2 regions of the Alteromonas naphthalenivorans genome follow, and region 2 is predicted to be linked to the other one. Evidence: predicted binding sites of a transcription regulator. Region 2 holds the regulator's gene; the other holds the start of a gene.
The links. Region 2 encodes FNR, which switches genes on or off when oxygen is low (the NO sensors DNR and NnrR bind a similar motif). Its sites were predicted from a motif close to TTGATCTAGATCAA; they were not measured.
Positions count from the first base shown of each region.

Region 1: a site for FNR is predicted at 6,115-6,128, ahead of AMBT_RS19800 (cytochrome ubiquinol oxidase subunit I). Genes of this name have one in related genera too.

Region 1 covers NC_015554.1:4,550,090-4,558,093, reverse strand. Annotated here, with positions in the region: gene AMBT_RS19825 (sulfite exporter TauE/SafE family protein) at 213-983, shown strand; gene AMBT_RS19820 (TonB-dependent receptor) at 1,123-3,216, opposite strand; gene AMBT_RS19815 (hypothetical protein) at 3,294-3,716, opposite strand; gene AMBT_RS19810 (sigma-54 interaction domain-containing protein) at 3,803-5,068, opposite strand; gene AMBT_RS19805 (Tll0287-like domain-containing protein) at 5,245-5,883, shown strand; gene AMBT_RS19800 (cytochrome ubiquinol oxidase subunit I) at 6,333-7,913, shown strand; gene cydB (cytochrome d ubiquinol oxidase subunit II) at 7,910-8,004, shown strand, end outside.
Region 2 covers NC_015554.1:1,862,654-1,870,657, forward strand. Annotated here, with positions in the region: gene AMBT_RS08020 (heavy metal translocating P-type ATPase) at 1-1,756, shown strand, start outside; gene ccoS (cbb3-type cytochrome oxidase assembly protein CcoS) at 1,758-1,973, shown strand; gene AMBT_RS08030 (sulfite exporter TauE/SafE family protein) at 1,960-2,619, shown strand; gene fnr (fumarate/nitrate reduction transcriptional regulator Fnr) at 2,670-3,410, shown strand; gene uspE (universal stress protein UspE) at 3,508-4,431, shown strand; gene ttcA (tRNA 2-thiocytidine(32) synthetase TtcA) at 4,612-5,553, shown strand; gene AMBT_RS08050 (patatin-like phospholipase family protein) at 5,554-6,567, shown strand; gene AMBT_RS08055 (DUF2987 domain-containing protein) at 6,559-7,194, opposite strand; gene AMBT_RS08060 (glucosaminidase domain-containing protein) at 7,191-7,982, opposite strand; gene AMBT_RS08065 (hypothetical protein) at 7,975-8,004, opposite strand, start outside.

The DNA of each region.
Region 1 (8,004 bases), 2.3 Mb from region 2:
GTAAAATAAACCGTTTCGTTGCGCAATGAAGATTGCAGAATATGCCTTCGCTGCAGGGTATATACAAGTTCCAATTACAGATAATTTGTTACTAATTGCTACTAGGTGCCTTAAATTTCGCTTCAAAAAGGTGAGGTTAAAACCATTTTCTTTCACCTCGTTTGTGCTTGAGGGAAACTAAAAATCAATAAATTAAAAAAGGAGGGCTGTAATTGGATCTCGTTACTTATTGGCTAACCGCTGATGGCGCTATCTCGTTAACTACCGCCGCAGTGCTAATAGCAACCTCTACGATGACGTCCTTGATAACCGCCACCTTTGGTATTGGCGGTGGCGTGTTGCTTATTGCGGTAATGGCGGGAAGCTTGCCAGTATCTGCACTTATTCCTGTGCATGGGTTGGTACAGTTAGGTTCAAACGGCAACCGAGCACTAATGACCTTTCGTTATGTTGATTGGTCTATGGTGAAGTTCTTTTCGTTTGGGGCGTTGTTGGGGGCGGTGCTGGCTACGTTTATAGTCGTGCAATTGCCCTTAGTCGTAATCCAATTTGCTGTAGCGGGTTTTATCTTATTTTTGGTGTGGGGCAGCAAACCAAAAGCGCAGGAAATGCAGCCCGCTGGGCGAAGTCTAGCGGGGCTGGTCACCACGTTAATCTCTATGTTTGTGGGGGCTACGGGGCCGCTAGTTGCCGCGTTTGTGCATCGGAACAATTACAATAAAATGCAGATAACCGCCACCATGGCCTCGTGCCTTACCTTTCAACATGGGTTAAAAGCGTTTGTGTTTACCTTTGTAGGATTCTCCTTTTTTCAATGGCTAGGATTAATTTTTGCCATGATTATAAGTGGCGCAGTGGGGACTTACGTGGGGCTAAAAGTACTCAAGAAGATTCCAGCCGATAAATTTCTCGTGCTGTTTAAGGTTATCGTTACCTTATTAGCAATCCGCTTAATTGTGCAGGCAGTGTCTGATTTAGTGTAGGTCAGCTTGTTCGATGTTGTTTGCCTATGAATTACTCAACGAAAGCGTGATAGGCGAATATCTTCGCCTATCACTTTACCTTTTTTATCGTAATTTACATGTTGGCTCGCTTTGGGAGTGGGCCAGTGAATAGTGGTCGCTAAAAGCGATAGCTCGCTGAGATCTGCCATTCTCTGCCAGTCCCAGGCAGTTTATCTCCTACCGCAATATCGGCATCTGATACGCGGTTAACACCTGCGGTATGAGCGGTATAGTACTTATCAAGCGCATTTTGAAGCTGTACCGACACGCTAAAGGCTTGAGTAAGTTGCCAGCGTGCGCCCAAATGTATAAGTCCGTAACCTGATGTACTGCTTTCATTTTGTAGGGCAGAGGTATGATTCTGTGCACCCACTAAATGAGACGTAACTGACAACATAAGCGGCGATTGCATAAGCTCGCTTTGCCACTCAATACGGGTAGTTAATTGCTCAGGGGCAATGCGAAATAACCCGTCGTCTATATCGTCTCTATTACCATGGCTCAAACTTGCTGTAGACGTTAGAAGCAGGTTGTCAGATAGCTTACCGTTAATCGTAACGTCTAGGCCTTTAATAACTGCGTCGGTATTCGTCCATTGAAACGGTGTATCAGACCCCATCATGGTCGAGAACATAACCGCAGCTGCATTGCTGCTCGGGGTGCCAGTAATATAGTCTTCTATGTCTTGATAATAAAGTCGTGGTGAAACGGTCCAGTCATTTTTGCTGTAAGTAACACCAAACTCAATTTGACGCGCAGTTTCGTTATCGAGTTCAAGGTTACCAATGTAATTGAACCCGTCTGCCATGCCGCCTGTAATGCCTAATGGTAACCAGGTGTAACGTTCATAATAATTAGGCGCGCGGTTCTTTTGGGAGATACCCGTAAAGACTGTCACCGTTTCGCTTACGGGTATTTGAATAGTCGCTGCCGCATCTAGCATATTGTAGGTTTCACTACGTTCGGCGGTGTTGAAGTTAGACGCTAGTGTGGCCACCGCATCGTTCATCATTACCATGTTAGAGTCTATTGCATCAGCGTCCATATCAATTTGGGTATAACGAAGGCCCAGCAGGTAATCAGCGGTGTCGGTTTTTCTATGCCATTCGGTAAAACCACTGTAAGTATCGCGGGTAATATCGCTAAAGTTATTGATATAAAATGCGCTGTTATTCGGGTTGGTGATAACAGAGCTATTTCGACTGTGTAAATGACTAAAGCCTACTTCAAGTTCACCATTAAGGGCTGGGGTGATGTAGCTTGCCTCTATTCCTTGTGCAACGGAATCGGCATCGTTTTGTCTTGCCGTGCTGGCCATCGAAACCGCGCGTTGAGAAAAATTGTCCATGGCGTGTTGGTTGCTATTTCCAAACACGCTGACTTTTAACATACGCTCATCATCGGCTTGGTATTGATAACCTAAGCGATACCACGCCGCATCTATAGACGTAATATCCATGGCAAGAGCCGCAGTACCGCTATTGTTAGTGTTCAGTGTTTGGTAGCTGACATCTAGGCTATGCTTGCCCCAACTATAGCCTGCACGAAGTTTACCGCCGTTTCTTTGGTACTGAGAATTAGGGATAGTTATGTTTGAGCCTGCATCGTTAGAGGCAGCCTCGCGCTCGTCACGTTGCTGGTGGGTAAATGCGCCGCTAAAAAAGCCATTGTCTGTGCCATAAAATGCATTGGCTTGGTACTGCTGTGCATCGCCGGGAGAAAACGCACCGGCGCTGGCATTAAACTGCAGGCCATTAGCTTGTGCAAACAAGTGCTGAGCGTCGGCACGAATGTCTAGTTTACCGCCTAAGGTTTCAACCCCTGCACTTACCGGTACTATTCCGCGATACAGCACGGCCTGAAGGCCGGGTTCAGGTAACACATGTGAAAGCGGGGAATCCATAGCGTTAGGGCCTGCGACCGCAATATCTACACCATCAATAGTCACGCCGACTCTATCACCATAAAGGCCACGGTATTGAATTAACCCGGTTACGGGGCCGTTTCGTGAAATAGTTACGCCAGGAAGGGCAGCGAGTTGATCGCCATAGTCAGCTTCGGTATTAGTAGAGGCCGAAACCGGCGCATTATTAGTGAGGGTGAGCGGCTCGCCAATAACGGTAATCACTTCTGTTGAAGCGGTGTCTTGAGCATACAAAAAAGGGGAAAAGCCAGCAGTACATACTGCTAGTGCAATGGCTGTTTTTTTCATAATTAGTCCATTTTAATTAAACAACGTCAGCGATAACGCTGATAAAAGCGCGTTATAAATAAAGTGTTATGGGAAAACTATGAAAGGGGTGGAGCGCGTGACAGCGGAGCCGCGTAGGCGTATGCGGTATAGGGCCGCTGTGCAATGGCAGTAGCAAGGTTGTTATAACTAACAAAGGTTATTAAGGGAAGTGAAAACTCAGGTGACTTTACCGCGTTGGGTAAATCAGAAAGTAGGCTATTGGTACAGTCGATATGTTCTACCGGTATTTTGCTAATATCGACACTAACATAAACAAACTCACCGGCATGTTCAGTCGCGCTTAATGATATCCAGCGCATGGTATTACCGGTACAGATAAGTTCTATATCGTTGTTGCTGTCGTTAAACTGGGTAGTAAATTGCTGGGCCTTTTCCATTGAAACAGCCGCAAGCCCCAATGCCATCGCATTTTGCAAAAGCAGGGTTAGGCATACTAGCAGTGTAAATAATGACTTCAATGGCAAAGCAGTATTCTATTTCTACCGGAACTTATCTAATAATACGTTAAAAATAGGATGTTGAAAGGGTTTTTACTGCGAGCTATTTAACCCTTAACCTTTAACCCTAGCGATTGAAGCTTACGATATAACGTCCGCTGGCTGACACCTAGTGCATTGGCAAGAGTGTCTATACTGCCTTCGTGCTTTGCCACTACCTTTTCAAGGTACTTAGCTTCAGCAGCTTCCAGAGTGAGGACTCTTTCATTTGTGTGGACAGTGGGTTCGCTAACTAGCTCGGGCAAATCGGTTGGGTAAATTACATTTTCATCTGCCAACAAGTACGCTTGTTCCACAATATTTTTAAGCTCTCGAATGTTACCTGGGTAGGTATAGTTGGTTAGCATTTCAATAGTGGATTTGTGTAAACGCTTTTTCGAAGGCAGTTCGTGCAACATGTGGCTGCACAGCAATTCAATGTCGCTTTGACGCTCACGAAGTGGCGGAAGGTGTATGGGGAAACCTGCAATACGGTAGTAAAGATCTTGTCTGAATTCACCTTTTTCCACTAAGGATTTTAAGTCTTTATGGCTAGCGCATACTAAACGGAAATCGGCTTTTTTTACTTGCACGCTTCCAACTGGGCGGTAGGTTTGAGTTTCAAACAACCGTAGTAACTTCACCTGCATGGTAAGAGGCACATCGCCAATTTCATCAAAAAATAGCGTTCCGCCTTGGGCGGCATCAACTAATCCTTTTTTGTTTGATTGCGCGCCAGTAAAAGCGCCTTTCTCGTAGCCGAATAACTCCGATTCAAAAAGCGTATCAGCTAACCCCGTACACTCTATTACCACAAAAGGTTTTTCAGCGCGGTGGCTACTGGTGTGCAGGGCATGAGAAACCAGCTCTTTACCTGTGCCCGTTTCGCCTTGAAGCAACACGGCTATATCGGATTTTGCGGCCCGATTAATTTTATTCAGCATGGCTTTAAAGGCGGCAGACTCACCTATCATTTTACCCTTGGTAGGGTAATTTGATGCAAACGCGAGTTTATCTAATATTTCTAAGTAACCAAGCAGGTCGCCATTAGCGTCGTGAACCGGCCGCATGAGAATATCACAATAGCTTTGACCGCTTTTTGTGGTGTGAATGTGAACCACACTTGCAGTCCGGCCGGTGTCTTTGCATTGCTGAATAGGGCAGCTTTCACCGCATTGATCACAAGGCTTAGTATTACCGTGTGACACCTTAAAACACTGACTTTTACCCGGAATAATATCCACAGGGTAGGTATTGCGATAAGGCTGGTTAACCGCCTCTATTACATACTGATGATTAATGAAAATAGCGGGTTTATCGATGGCATCTATCATTGCCTGAACAATCGAGATATTCATGTAACAGCTTCACCTAGCGATACGGGGTGGGTGCGCATGCGGTATAGATACAACCTACACCCATAAGGTAATTAATCTAGGTTTAAGGTATCACATTGGCACGAGCCTTGTACGTATCTTGGTAGGTAATGCTCCCCATTGAGGAAAAGAATATGAAAACGAGATTAACGGCTGTTGTGATAAGTGGGTTCTTTTTATCTGCTTCACTATTAATCGTACTATCAACCGCGCTAGCGGCGGAAATGCCGCAGCCGCAAGACAGCATAGCTACACAACACGCAACTGAAACCACCCTGGCAGGCCCCGAAGATAAGCTAAATCAAGCACGTAGCAATGCCAAAGCACTAGGGGGCGCGTTAAAGTCGAGGCTTCAGCAAGCTATTTCAAAAGGTGGTTTGGAAGCAGGGGTAGAAGAGTGCTATGTGGCTGCTGGGCCTATTGCAGAAGCGCTCAAGAAGGATGGTTGGACGGTAGGGCGCACCGCGCTGCAAGTGCGTAACCAAGACAACCAACCAGATGCATGGGAAGAAACCCAATTGCACGAGTTTGCAGATGCCTTATCTAAGCAATTGCCTATGCCGCTAGAGGCATCACAGTGGAATGAAGAAACAGGTGAATTGCGCTATATGTCAGCGATTGTTACGGGGCAAGTATGTACAGCCTGTCATGGCAATAACGTGGCCCCAGCAGTGTTAGATATTATTAAAGAGAAATACCCTGAAGATACCGCCACGGGTTTAGCGCCGGGCAGTTTAAGAGGGGCTTTCACGCTTACCTATTCACCCGAATAGCCATTTCTTTATTTAGAAGATGCAACGGGCCTTTACTGGCTCAGTTGCATCTCTATCGCCTCTCGCTTATTTCTTCTTACTCTCTTTACTTATTTCTATTCACCTAATTCCTTTCCAGTGCTTTTTGCAAACCCTCCACTTTCAGATTTTTTGACCTATTACTTCATTTAATTTTTATTTGTCAAAAATGGCGGGAATTGTCATTTTTGGCGCAATTTCCTCTCATCTTGTTTGAGATGGATCAACGCGGCTGGTTCGACTTAGTGGAATAATTGCGCCGCATGGTAGGGAATACAGGTGGTGATGGGCAATCGTGCCATAGCTGGCGCAAAGCTTGCTAAACCTCCGTCAGAAGTACAAGTCTTACGGTGCGGCCTTATTTTTAAGGTTATTGATTTAAAAGAATTTTAGCGGCTTGCCGTACTGTTTTTTAACTAGGGAGAAAACCCATGAGCGATACGTTAGTCGAGCTATCGCGGTGGCAATTTGCGCTAACTGCGATGTTCCACTTTATATTTGTGCCCTTAACCTTAGGGTTGAGTTTCATGCTTGCCATTATGGAATCCGTTTATGTGATGACAGGCAAAGAAATTTACAAACAAATGACTCAGTTTTGGGGCAAGTTGTTTGGTATTAACTTCGCCATTGGTGTGGCTACCGGCCTCACTATGGAGTTTCAGTTCGGTATGAATTGGTCCTACTATTCTCACTATGTAGGGGATATTTTTGGGGCACCGCTGGCTATTGAAGGTCTGATGGCGTTCTTCCTAGAATCGACTTTCGTTGGATTGTTCTTCTTCGGCTGGGATAAAATGTCGAAGGGAAGACACTTAATGACCACTTGGTTGGTGGCTATTGGTTCTAACTTCTCAGCTCTATGGATACTCATTGCCAATGGTTGGATGCAATACCCTGTAGGCGCAGAATTTAACTTTGAAGCCATGCGCATGGAAATGACAAGTTTTGCCGAGGTTATCTTCAATCCTGTCGCGCAAGTAAAGTTTGTGCATACCGTCTCAGCGGGCTACGTAACAGGTGCCATGTTTGTATTGGCTATTTCTAGTTATTACCTACTTAACCACAAGCATATCGCATTTGCCCGTCGTTCTTTCGCTATTGCGGCTAGCTTCGGCCTAGCGGCTACCTTGTCAGTGATTGTGCTTGGTGACGAAAGTGGTTACGAATTAGGTGAAGTGCAAAAAGTGAAATTGGCTGCGGTTGAAGCGGAATATGAGACCCACCCAGCACCTGCGCCTTTTACCGTATTTGGTATTCCTAATGATGAAAAAGAGGAAACCGAATACGCACTTCAAATTCCTTGGGCGATGGGCATTATTGCTACTCGTTCACTTACCGAGGAAGTGAAAGGCTTAAAAGATATTAAAGCAGAAAACCGCTTACGTATTCTTGATGGTATTAAAGCGTACGGTTTGCTCGATAGTGTTCGAGATGGAACGGCTTCTGCAGACGAACAAGCCCTGTTTGACGCACATAAAGATAATATGGGCTATGCCATGTTATTAGAGCCATTTACGGATGATGTCACACAGCCTTCTGAAGCGGCCTTACAAAAAGCAGTAGATTACAGTATTCCTAAAGTCGCCCCCTTATTTTGGAGTTTCCGATTAATGGTGGTATCAGGCTTTATTATGCTAGCCGTATTCTTGGCTGCCTTCTATTACAGCACTCAACATAAAATTACGCAGCCTCGCTGGTTGTTGAAAGCATCATTGTATAGCTTGCCGCTGCCTTGGGTTGCGTGTGAAGCCGGTTGGTTTGTGGCTGAGTTTGGTCGCCAGCCTTGGTCTATTGCAGAGATTCTGCCAGTGCATGCATCAACGTCTAATTTGTCTATTTCTGACATTGTTACTACGTTAGTCGCCTACTCAGCGTTTTACACTGTAATGTTCATTGTTGCTTTTTACTTGATGAAGAAGTTCGCCAAAAAAGGGCCAGTACCGCCTGAAGATAATCATAGTGATGAAGATGACGACCTAATCGACTTTGATGCAAAAGGAGCAAACGCATGATTGATTATGAATTTCTTCGCGTAGCCTGGTGGTGCCTTATTGGTGTGCTATTGATTGGTTTCGCAGTAACAGATGGGTTCGATTTAGGTGT
Region 2 (8,004 bases):
TGCACTCACCCTTACCACCCCCGTAGTACTTTATTCAGGAAGCGCGTTCTATTTAAGTGCATTAAAGGCAATAAGCGCAAAAACCGTGAATATGGATGTGCCTGTCACCCTCGCGGTATTTGGCACCTACTTTGCGGGTTTACGTTCCACTTTGCTTGAGCAAGGTGAAGTGTATTTTGAATCCATATGCATGTTTATCTTTCTACTGCTGTTAAGCCGATTCCTTGAACATAGAAGCAGGCACCGTGCGGCGCAAATTTCAGCCAATATGATGCAATACATTCCGGTTTCAGCGGCTAAAATTGAAGAAGATGACAGTATCGTTCAAATCCTTGCAAAGCAATTAGCGCCCAATGATGTGGTACTAGTGAAACCCGGTGAGACCATCCCTGTCGATGGTATTGTGCTAGACGGCACTGCTGCGGTTGATGAGTCTATGTTAACGGGTGAATTTAACCCCGTCAGTAAATCGGCCAGCCATGTAGTTTACGGCGGTACAGTAAACCAAGATGGCACACTAACGGTTAAAGTGACCCAAAGCTTAAAGCATGCCTTGGTCAATCAAATCGTGCGTTTACAAGCTAGCGCCATGGCAAGCAAGCCAAAAGCTGCGCAGATTGCCGATAACTTTTCCCGTTACTTTGTGTTCTCGGTATTGCTGATATCGGCTTTAACGTACAGTTATTGGTCGTTTGTGGGCAGTGAAGATGCTTTTTGGATCACCATCTCTGTATTAGTGGCAACCTGCCCTTGTGCGCTAGGCTTAGCCACACCTTCAGCGTTAACCTGCGCTATGGCGAAGCTGAATCGTCAGGGCATTTTGTTAAAGCGTGCTGACGCCTTAGAGCAACTTAACGATATTGATACCATTGCCCTTGATAAAACCGGCACACTGACCGAAGGTAAGTTCTCATTGCAACAGCGCTGGTTTGCTAAAGGGGTAGATCCAGTGCAGGTAATGGCGCTAACTACATTGTTAGAGTCTCGTTCTGAGCACCCTATTGCCCGTGCCTTCGACAACGATAATGTTAAGTCAAAACATAGAACCCTGCCTAATACCATGAACGGATTTACCGTTACACCAGGTGGCGGCATTAGTGGTGAGATAGACAACGTAGTTTTTACTATGGGTTCAGCCGTATTTTGTAATTTATCAACCACCTCAAAGGTAGATATACCGGCAAATGTGTTTTTGTGTGCCGACGGTGTATTAATGGCCGCGTTCTGCGTAAATGATAGCTTGCGGCAAGATGCCTTAGCGACACTCACCGCACTGAATGAACATCAATTAGTGGTGCTAAGTGGCGACACACAGAAAAACGTTGATGCACTTACTGCTAGTTTACCAATCAACTTAGCAAAGGGTGGCTTATCACCGGAGCAAAAATATTCACAGGTGCATACTTTGCAAAAGCAAGGTCGCAAAGTCATGATGATGGGCGACGGTATAAACGATGCCCCTGTTCTTGCTAGCGCAGATGTGGCGGTTGCGGTAGGAAACGCCACAGATGTGGCCAAAACAGCCGCCGATGTTATTTTGCTAGGAGACAGCTTGCTATCGGTGCCAACCTTATTTTCTGTGGCGAAACAGGCAAAACGTAAAATTCAGCAAAATATTGCATGGTCAGTAGGTTACAATATTATCATTCTACCCTTTGCAGTGTCGGGGTTACTCTCTCCCTGGATGGCCGTGGTTGGCATGTCACTGAGTAGTATTATTGTGGTCACCAATTCAACGAGGTTATTAAGTAAATAATATGAGTATCATTTACGTCTTAATTCCCATCGCTATTATTATTGTTGCGCTGGCACTGGTTATCTTTTTCTGGGCGGTAAAAACCAATCAGTTTGAAGATCTTGATAGACAGGGCTACAGCATTTTGTTTGATGATGATTTATCAGGTGATGAAAAGAAGCTAGCCGAGCAGCGAAAGCAGTTACAACAACGCAAAGAAACAGATGACAGAGATTAATATATTCTCTGCTTTTTTCATTGGAATTGCTGGCGGCGTGCATTGTGTGGGTATGTGCGGTGGTATTGTTGCCGCACTACGCACAGTAACGCCAAGTAATGAACCGGCATTACCCTACACCCTTGCCTATAATTTTGGCCGTATCCTCAGCTACACATTAGCCGGCGCTATTACAGGCGCTGTCGGCCAAATGGCCACCGAGTTTGTGCCTATTGCTAAACCCGTTTTATCTTTGATTAGTGGCGTTATGCTGCTGCTATTAGCGTGTTATTTGGGAAAGTGGTGGCAAGGCTTGAATTATATTGAAGCTATGGGACGCGGCTTATTTAAAGCTATTCAGCCAATATCTAAACGATTTCTTCCATTCAAAAGCCCGGTTTATGCACTACCCTATGGTTTTATATGGGGCTGGCTACCCTGCGGGTTGGTCTATTCCACGTTAACGTGGTCATTAGCATCGGGGTCGGCCGTTGACGGCGCTGCCATCATGTTATTTTTTGGGTTAGGTACTCTGCCCACTTTGTTAGCTGCAAGCGCAGGTAGCCAGTACCTAATAGCTGGTTTTAGGCACCCCGTGGTAAGACAATGCTTTTCCGTAATAGTGGCTATTTACGCTCTCTTTTTAATTTATGCAGCAATTTCATAAACAAAAGAGTAAGATTAATATTAAGTCGACCCTATTTATAGTTTGAACCTATGAGCAAAGGAAGCCAATTCTCAATTCATTGTCAAAATTGCAGTTTCAGCCACTTGTGTTTGCCCGTTGCGCTAAACAAGACTGAGATTGAATCTTTAGATGATATTATTGAGCGAAAGAAACCCCTTCACAAGAGTGATTTGCTGGTAAAGTCGGGAGATAAATTCAACTCTCTTTACGCAGTACGAACGGGCTCTTTTAAGTCTTTCGTCACCAATTCAGATGGTGAAGAGCAGATTACAGGTTTTCACTTCCCTGGCGATATTATCGGCTTCGATGCCTTACGGGAAAATAAGCACCAAAGTTATGCTCAGGCATTAGAAACCGCCATGGTGTGCGAATTACCGTATGAAACGCTTGATGAAATGTCGGTTCAATTTCCTAAGTTAAGACATCAAATAATGAGTTTTATGAGTGCGGAAATTAAACAAGATCATGATCTCATGATGTTGCTTAATAAACGCTCAGCGGAAGAACGTCTATTGTATTTCCTCTCTCAGCTTTCTCAACGTTTCGAAGAACGTGGATTTTCAAATAAAGAATTTCACCTAACCATGACTCGAAATGAAATTGGGAACTATCTTGGTCTAACTATTGAGACCATTAGCCGCCTGTTAAGCCGTTTTCAAAAAGAAAATATTATCCAAGTGGACGGTAAACTCATCACTATTTTAGATTTTGATGAGATGTCACAACGTTTAACGTCTGTGGTTGCACCTAATATCGCCTGTAATAGCTAATCTTCAAAGCTTTTGATCTAAAACAAGTTACGTAATAGCAAATAGGTATTACACTTAAATTGTAGCAACCAAAATTCTGACTATGTTTGGAGGGGTTATGATTAAGTATGAGCGTATTTTAGCGGTTATTGAAGCCGATAGAGAAACCCAACCTGCGCTTAGCCGTGCATATGAACTTGCCAAAAAGACAGGTGCCTCTGTCACCGCCATGCTGGTGGTTTACGACTTATCTTACGATATGACAACCATGCTTAGCCCTGATGATCGTGAAGCCATGCGTGATGCGGTCACTAAAGAACATGCTGGATGGTTGAAAAAAACTTTAGACGACTTAGGTTTTTCTAAAACAGATATAGTTGTGGAATGGAACAACCGTGCCTTTGAAGCTGTGGTGCATTATGTCATCGACAACAGTATAGATTTAGTGGTAAAAGCAACTAAGCGCCATGACGATTTAGCTTCTGTTATTTTTACTCCTACAGACTGGCATCTACTTAGAAAATGTCCCTCCCCCGTATTATTGGTTAAAGATCATGAATGGCCTGAAAATGGTGAAATTATTGCCGCGGTAAATGTAGGCAGTGAAGACGACGAGCATGCCTTACTTAACGACAAAATCACGGTGATTGCTAACGATTATGCCGCGCTGCTCAGCGGTAACGTAAATTTGGTAAACAGCTACCCAGCTACGCCGCTAAATATTGCTATTGAAGTTCCTGAGTTTGACCCAGACACTTACAACAACGCGGTAAAGCATCATCACGAACTTGAGATGAACACACACAGCGAGAAGTATGCTATCGATAGTAAGCGCTGTTATGTGAAGGAAGGCCTTCCTGAAAAAGTCATTCCAAAGATAGCCCAAGATATAGACGCTGAACTTGTTATCATAGGTACGGTTGGCAGAATAGGTATTTCTGCGGCTCTCATAGGTAACACCGCAGAACATGTTATTGATGAACTTGTGTGTGATGTACTGGCAATAAAACCAGACGGCTTTATTTCGCCCCTTTCACGGTAATTCAGACAGGTTCATAAACAGCCTGTCGGCACTGTTTGCTATCTTTGCGCTATAGCTTTAAACGCTATTGTTTTTTGTTAGAAGAGAGGGCCAACAAGATTTAAAAAATCTGAACCTCGCACATTCAATTTTACTTGATTACTGTATAATGGTTTTTTTCGCAGTAACAAAGCTATTGATATGAACAGTGCAGGCACAAACCGTGCGGACGCTCCGTTAACCGCGTCTCAAAACAAACAAAAATACAGCTTTAATAAGCTACAAAAGCGACTTCGTCGAAATGTAGGCAAAGCGATTGCTGATTTCGGCATGATTGAAAACAACGATAAAGTCATGGTGTGCTTATCTGGCGGCAAAGACAGTTACGCTATGCTTGATATTCTTATGTTTTTAAAGCGCATTGCGCCAATTCATTTTGACATTATTGCGGTTAACCTTGATCAAAAGCAGCCAGGATTTCCAGAGCACGTACTTCCTGAATACCTTGAAAGTGTAGGTGTAGAGTACAAAATTGTAGAAGAAGACACCTACTCTATTGTTATGGATAAAGTGCCTGAAGGTAAAACCACGTGCTCACTTTGTTCTCGATTACGTCGCGGTATTTTATACAGCACGGCCAAAAAGCTAGGCGCCACTAAAATTGCCCTTGGCCATCACCGTGACGACATGCTAGAAACCTTCTTTTTAAACATGTTCCATGGCGGTAAGCTTAAATCAATGCCACCAAAGCTGGTTAGCGATAATGGTGAGCACATTGTCATAAGGCCCCTTGCTTATTGTACTGAAAAAGACATTCAGCGTTATTCTGATGCCGTAGAATTTCCTATTATTCCTTGCAACTTGTGCGGGTCTCAAGAAAATTTGCAGCGTCAGAACGTAAAGGCCATGCTACAAGATTGGGATCGCCGTTTCCCTGGGCGTATTGAGTCAATGTTTAGTGCGCTTCAAAATGTAGCGCCGTCACATTTGGTCGACAAGAATTTGCACGACTTTAAAGGCATCTCTACACAGAACGGGCCGGTTGAAGATGGTGATATTGGTTTCGATCCGCCCAGCTTCGAGTCACCCAGTGAGCCTACTGACGACACGGTTCACGTTATCAATTTGATGGAATCAAACTAAATGAAAATTGGTCTAGCATTAGGTGCGGGTGCCGCAAGAGGTTGGACCCACATTGGTATTATTCAAGCATTAGAAAAGCTGGGTATTAAAATTGACGTGGTGGCAGGTTGCTCTATTGGTGCCTATGTTGGTGCCGCTTACGCTAGTGGTAAGTTAGAAGGCCTTAAAGAGTGGTCTTGTTCTTTGTCAGATTGGCAGGTACTTGCTTTGATGGGCGTTGGTTTACGTAGGGGCGGTATTGCTAGCGGGCGAAAAGTGTTTGATAAACTTGCCAGCGAATTTTGTGCCCCAACCTACGAAGCAATGGAAAAACCGTTCGCCTCTGTGGCTACCGATTTGTACACAGGTCGTGAGGTAGTGTTTAGTTCCGGCGAGATTGGCAATACCATTCAAGCTTCGTGTGCTATTCCTGCCCTATTTGCCCCAGTCGCCCATGGCGATCGTTGGTTAGTAGATGGCGCGGTGGTTAATCCAGTGCCTGTTAACCTGTGTCGTCAGCTTGGTGCAGACTTTGTTATTGCCGTGAACCTTAATGCTGACTTCAGGCCCCTTAGGCTTGAAAAATTACGACTCGATCACGAAGAAAACCAAAGAAAAACCGAAGACTTTTTCACTAAAAGCCAAAACGTGCTTAAGCAGTGGTTCTCACCTGATGGTAAAGAAAAAGCAGAAACGGAAACTGAAAGTGAAACCGATAGTAAACATAGCGAGCAAAACGAAGGCGTTGCTAGCGACGCTATTGAGGCCATAGAAGAAACAATTTCGCCGCCACCAAATAAAGTCCCTAAAGGTAACCCTCCAGGGATTTTAAGTGTAATGAGTAGTTCGTTAGAAATACTTCAAGCAAGGGTGACACGTTCTCGTTTAGCGGGCGATCCGCCGGATATTCTGATAGAGCCCCAACTAACCGACGTGGGTATTATGGAATTTCACCGCGCACAAGAGCTATGTGAAAAGGGTGAAGAAACCATCACCCGTATTGCTGAGCAAATTAAGTATCAGCTATTAGCTTGATGCCATAGCGGTAACACGAAGTGGGGCTTTCGGTAGTGTGAGCCCTTTATTTTCGTTAATTTCACTTTGTTCTAAGTGAAGTATGCCGTTATTAATATGCAGGCCTTCTGGGGTAATATAATCCAGATTTTTATCATCAAATTGCAACATCAACCCTTTCACCGTTGGCATTAAGAACGATAAAAAGCTACCCATTTCATTGAAGAACGCTTCATATTGGCCATAGATAAAATTCAGCTCTTCTTTTGTATAACTGGCGGTTAAGTATTCACTTTTTGTTTCTAGCTGCACAGACATATCACATACATTAGCCGCTTCAGTTAAATCGATACTGATATAGGCATTTGCCAATTTTAGCGCTTTTTCCGTTGGTACAGTGAATCGGTACTCATCACTAACCTCTAATGGCATAGTTTGTTTGTCAGTGACTATCTCAGCGTTATTAATTTCACATAACCGCCCTTCACCAACACGCAGAAAACCAAAAGCGAATTGCAAAGCTTGAGTGTCTTCATTATCCAGTTTTTTTACGTGGCTATAAAAACGGCTGTATTCCACATTCACCGTTTCAGCGGCAACACTTGAGGTGAGTAATGCGCCTATAAGCGCGCATGCTATACGTTTCATTCGGTTAAGAACTCCTGGTTAAACCGGATCATGGTTTGTAATTCGTCTACATAGGCCGCGCCGCGCTCAGAGTAATTCATTAATCCCTCTGCCAAGGCTACGCCAGTAATGGGGATTTGATTTGCTCTTAACCGCTCTCTGATTTCTCGCAAATCGGTATAGGCATCGTGTCTATTCAGGTTACGCATATAAGTATAAGTCGCGCGAGATAGGCTTGGGAACTTCGCGACTTCGTGCGTTGCGCCGGCATTTCGTTTACCGGGAACAAAACCACATCCTTTCACAAAGCACCAAATACCAAAAAAGTTATAACCTTTTCTAGCAAAACGACTGGTGCCCCATGCCGACTCGTTTGCCGCTTGCACGAGCACGAGTTCAGCAGGCAAAATATCAATTTTGTGAAGTAACGCAAGCAGACGAGATGTGAGCGGTTGTTCCGCCTTTACACGGTACTCAGTTTGCAACCACTCAAGACGGCTAATGTCATCGTCGGTTAGCGGCTCTTCGTTCAAAGCCTTGCGATACAACGTTTGTATGTAATGTCTAAGGGTAAGTAAATACGCATTCTGTTTTTCAACTTCGGGGCGTAAGTAATCAAAAAAGGCACTCTTCTTTTCTTTAACGTCGGTATACGCAGAAAAGTCGGGAACCGGTTTTGTGGCTTCTGGTGTTTCTGGAATATCTAAAATATCGGGCTCGCGCTTAGTTAATATAAGCGCGTTAATGACTATTACTGCCAATACAGCAATAGTCATTAAAACAATTTTTAGCGTTTCCCGTTTATGCATCGAAGCTCGACTCATTCGTTTT